2 regions of the Pseudoalteromonas sp. CH_XMU1449-3 genome follow, and region 2 is predicted to be linked to the other one. Evidence: predicted binding sites of a transcription regulator. Region 2 holds the regulator's gene; the other holds the start of a gene.

Region 1 (2,408 bases), on a different contig from region 2:
ATCTTGCGCTTTTTGCTTTGCACCAGCCATACCTAATAAAGCAGGGTAAGTTGCTTTATTAGCCGCAATATCTGAGCCTTGTGGCTTACCTAATGTTTCAGTATCAGCTTCTACATCAAGGATATCGTCTTGTACCTGAAAAGCTAGCCCTATTGCTTGGCCAAATAGGTTTAATTGTGCGAGAGTATGTTCATCACAGCTTTTTGCACTCAATGCACCGAGTGTAATAGCACAATTAAGCAAGGCGCCTGTTTTTAGCTGATGAATGCGCTCTAACTGCGCAACGGTAATTTCTTTATCGGTCGCTTCAATATCCAGTGCTTGCCCACCTACCATACCTTCAATACCTGAGGCTTTGCTTAATGAGGCAATCATTTTTACTTGCTGGCTCGCAGGAACGGCAAATTGATGGTTGGCAATTAAATCAAATGCCAGCGTTTGTAATGCATCGCCCGCGAGTATGGCTTGCGCTTCGCCATAAACAATATGACAAGTAGGGCGGCCACGTCTTAAGTCATCATCATCCATGGCTGGTAAGTCATCATGGACTAAAGAGTAGCTATGAATACACTCAATAGCGGCAGCAAGAATATCAAGATCGGTCTTGTCTGCGCCCATCATTCGACCCGTTGCGTATACAAGATAAGGACGTAAGCGCTTACCACCATTTAAAACACCGTAATGGGTGGCTTCTTTGATGGTTTTTTCGGTATTAAGTGGTAGTTCGAAATAGCGATTTAAATGTGCCTCAACGTCTTCACGAGCGCGTTGTAGTTGTTCTTTTAATTGCACTTAATTAGTCCAAGTTTGAATCAAAATTGCTAAGAGGAGCTTGGCTATCGTTACCCATTAAAATGGCAACCTTTTGTTCGGCTTGTTGTAACTTACCAGACGAAGCATTCGCCAGTGCAATGCCGCGTTCAAATTGTTTTAGCGATTGTTCTAGTGACAATTCACCTTGCTCCATTTGTGCAACAATTTGAGATAATTCATCCAGCGCTTCTTCAAAGCTTAAGTTTTCTGGTTTCTTTGTTGCCATTGTGGCCTCGATAGCTGTTAGAAAGTGAGGCCAATTTTAGGGGGAATGCTAAACTAGGTCAAAGAATGATGTGTTTTTTTACGCATAATCCATTTTCAATATGCTATTTTTACGGTTTTAGATACAGCTTAAACTTGTAGCTTAAAAAACTTACATTAAAATAAAATTAATTCATTTAATGATTTAAGTATTTCAACTGCTTGCCGATAAGCAGTTAATAATAAAAATTTGATACCTGAGGGTGTCGTGTAATTGTTCCTCTGGAGGGGTATGTGGATTTAGCAACCATAATAGGTATTCTTGGTGCCATAGGCTTAATTGCTATGTCGATGGTGTTAAGTAGTGACGGCCAAGTTGCAATGTTTTACAACACGCCTTCGGTGGTCATTGTATTTGGTGGTTCGATTTTTATCGTATTATCGAATTTCACTATGGGGCAATTTTTGGGCATAGGTAAAGTCGCTGCAAAAGCCTTTATGTTCAAAATCGAATCTCCAGAAGAATTAATTGAAAAAGCAGTAGAATTAGCTGATTCAGCACGTAAAGGTGGTTTCTTAGCATTAGAAGAAGCCGAAATCCCCAACGGTTTTATGCGCAAAGGGGTCGATATGTTAGTGGATGGTCATGATGCTGATGTTGTTCGTGCCACACTACAAAAAGATATTTCTCTTACAGCTAACCGTCATGAGCTAGGGGCTGGGTTATTCAAATCACTTGCCGATATCGCTCCTGCGATGGGGATGATCGGTACGCTAATCGGTCTGGTTGCTATGTTATCAAACATGGATGACCCAAAAGCAATCGGCCCTGCAATGGCGGTTGCGCTTTTAACAACTCTCTATGGTGCGTTCTTAGCAAACGTTGTTGCTATTCCAATTCAGGTAAAATTAGAGCTACGTAAAGACGAGGAAGCACTTAATCAACGCTTAATTCTCGACGCGGTACTGGGTATTCAAGATGGTCAAAACCCGAAAGTAATTGAAGGTATCTTGAAAAACTACTTAGCTGAATCAAAACGTAAAGTTGATACCGAGGAGTAGGGTATGTCAGATCAAGAGTGCAAATGTCCACCTCCAGGTTTACCCGCCTGGATGGGAACCTTCGCAGATTTAATGTCATTATTAATGTGCTTCTTTGTACTCTTGCTTGCCTTCTCAGAAATGGACGTACTGAAGTTTAAGCAAATTGCCGGCTCCATGAAGTTTGCTTTCGGTGTACAAAATAAAATTGAAGTAAAAGATATTCCAAAAGGAACCTCGGTCATTGCCATGGAGTTCACTCCGGGTAAACCTGAACCCACTCCTATTGAAACGATTCAACAACAAACTGTAGAAATGACGCAACAAATGCTTGAGTTTCAGGCTGGCGA
Region 2 (2,408 bases):
GTCAAGCAGTAGCGTCGAACACAGTAGGGATGTATGATTAACACAGTATTAGATCAAGCAAGCGGCCTGCGCAAAATGAATCAAAATAATAATAGTGGCGTTAAAGTTATCGCTGTTACTGGCGGTAAAGGTGGAGTGGGTAAAACCAACGTTTCACTCAATACCGCAATCGCATTAGGTCAGCAAGGAAATCGTGTATTAGTATTAGATGCCGATTTAGGTTTGGCAAACTGTGACGTAATGCTTGGCCTTCGTGTTGAACGTAATTTATCTCATGTTTTGTCAGGCGAGTGTGAGCTTGACGAAATTCTTGTTGAAGGCCCTGCGGGCATCAAAATTGTACCAGCAACGTCTGGTTCACAAAGCATGGTTGAATTAACGCCATCTGAGCATGCAGGCCTTATTCGCGCTTTTAGCGAGTTAAATACCGAGTTTGATATTTTAATTGTCGATACCGCCGCAGGTATTTCTGACATGGTATTAAGCTTTTCTCGTGCAGCCCAAGACGTTGTTGTGGTTGTGTGTGATGAACCTACCTCAATTACTGATGCTTACGCACTTATTAAAGTGCTTAGCCGTGAGCATGGCGTATATAAATTTAAAATTGTTGCCAATATGGTGCGCAGTTTGCGTGAAGGGCAAGAATTATTTGCTAAACTTTCAAAAGTAACGGATCGTTTTTTAGATGTTTCAATGGAGTTGGTAGCAACCATTCCTTATGACGAGAACATGCGTAAATCTACGCGACGTCAAAAGGTGATTGTTGAATTATTCCCGAACTCACCAGCAGCGGTGGCGTTTAAAACATTAGCAACAAAAGCAGTTAAGTGGCCGATCCCTAATCAACCGTCTGGCCATTTAGAATTTTTTATTGAAAAACTAGTAAACGGCTAACTATGACAACATCGGTGAATAAAGCGATGGGATATCAATCAGCACAGAACTTAAATGCGATTGTTGAAAAACATGCCTCTTTAGTCAAAAAAGTGGCGTGCCATCTAATTGCTCGTTTACCTGCCAGTGTACAACTCGATGATTTAATTCAATCAGGCATGATAGGCCTAATTGAAGCGTCAAAAAACTTTGATGCTAGCAAAGGTGCTAGTTTCGAAACCTTCGCTGGAATTCGTATTCGTGGTGCGATGTTAGACGAAATTCGTAGAGGTGACTGGGCGCCACGCTCAGTTCACCGAAATGCCCGCCTTGTGGCTGAAACCATTTCCGAATTAGAAAGCACTTTAAATCGTGAGCCCAAAGATACTGAAGTCGCTGAAAAACTTGATATTACGCTAGATGAGTACCATCATATTCTACATGATGTAAATTCGAGTAAAGTATTAGGTATTGAAGATTTAGGTGTAGATGAAGACGTCATCACACCAGTAGGTCAGGATTTAGGACTAGACAAACCGTTTAATAACGTTAAAAATGAGCGGTTTAACCAGTCTCTATTAACGGCTATCCAATCGTTACCAGAAAGAGATGCTCTCGTTTTGTCTTTGTACTACAACGACGAAATGAACTTAAAAGAAATAGGACACATACTCGATGTTAGCGAGTCGCGTGTGAGTCAAATACATGGTCAGGCGATGATTAAGCTCAAAGCAAAAATCAATGACTGGATTAATTAGTAGTAAGTAAATAAAGGTTCAAACCTCACCGGAGGATGTTTTGGATAAAAACATGAAAATTCTTGTTGTTGATGATTTTTCTACAATGAGACGTATCATTAAAAATCTATTAAGGGATTTAGGTTTTACCAATGTGCAGGAAGCTGACGACGGTTCAACAGCATTGCCAATGCTACAAAATCAAGAGTTTGATTTTGTTGTAACGGATTGGAACATGCCTGGTATGCAAGGTATTGATTTGTTACGTGCAATTCGTGCTGATGATAGCCTTAAGCATATTCCTGTATTAATGGTGACAGCTGAAGCGAAAAAAGAACAAATTGTTGCTGCTGCTCAAGCAGGTGTTAATGGCTATATCGTTAAACCATTCACTGCTGCGACACTTAAAACCAAATTGGAAAAAGTGTTTGAACGTTTAGGTTAATCTAAGGGGAGAGGCTTATGTCAGCACTTGCTGCGCCTCAAATAAGTTTAGAGCAAGCTCGTCAACTTGTTGAGTATCTTGAAAATGGTGAACAAGAAAAAGCAGATAAGCTCATTCTTGACGCTGCATCAAAAGAACAATCAGAGTTGTTTGCTGAAGTCGGCAAATTGACGCGTCAGCTTCATGAAGCGTTAAAAAACTTTGACCTAGATACTCGTCTCACTGATTTAACTACCGACGCGATCCCAGACGCTAAGCAGCGCTTAAATTATGTTATGGAAATGACAGAAAGCGCCGCCAATAAAACCATGGATGCGGTTGAAGCAAGTTTACCAATAGCTCAACAACTTGCT

What was found. The regulator FliA, encoded in region 2, starts transcription of late flagellar genes. The targets are predictions, from matches to a motif close to CTAAAGNTNNNNNNNNNNNNGCCGATA.
Region 1: a site for FliA is predicted at 1,222-1,248, ahead of pomA (flagellar motor protein PomA). Genes of this name have one in related genera too.

The regions. Positions count from the first base shown of each region.
Region 1 is NZ_JAYMDY010000018.1:69,076-71,483, forward strand. It holds gene ispA ((2E,6E)-farnesyl diphosphate synthase) at 1-792, opposite strand, end outside; gene xseB (exodeoxyribonuclease VII small subunit) at 797-1,039, opposite strand; gene pomA (flagellar motor protein PomA) at 1,312-2,079, shown strand; gene WA256_RS17890 (flagellar motor protein MotB) at 2,083-2,408, shown strand, end outside.
Region 2 is NZ_JAYMDY010000002.1:276,642-279,049, reverse strand. It holds gene flhF (flagellar biosynthesis protein FlhF) at 1-41, shown strand, start outside; gene WA256_RS03800 (MinD/ParA family ATP-binding protein) at 34-894, shown strand; gene WA256_RS03795 (RNA polymerase sigma factor FliA) at 921-1,631, shown strand; gene cheY (chemotaxis response regulator CheY) at 1,672-2,055, shown strand; gene WA256_RS03785 (protein phosphatase CheZ) at 2,073-2,408, shown strand, end outside.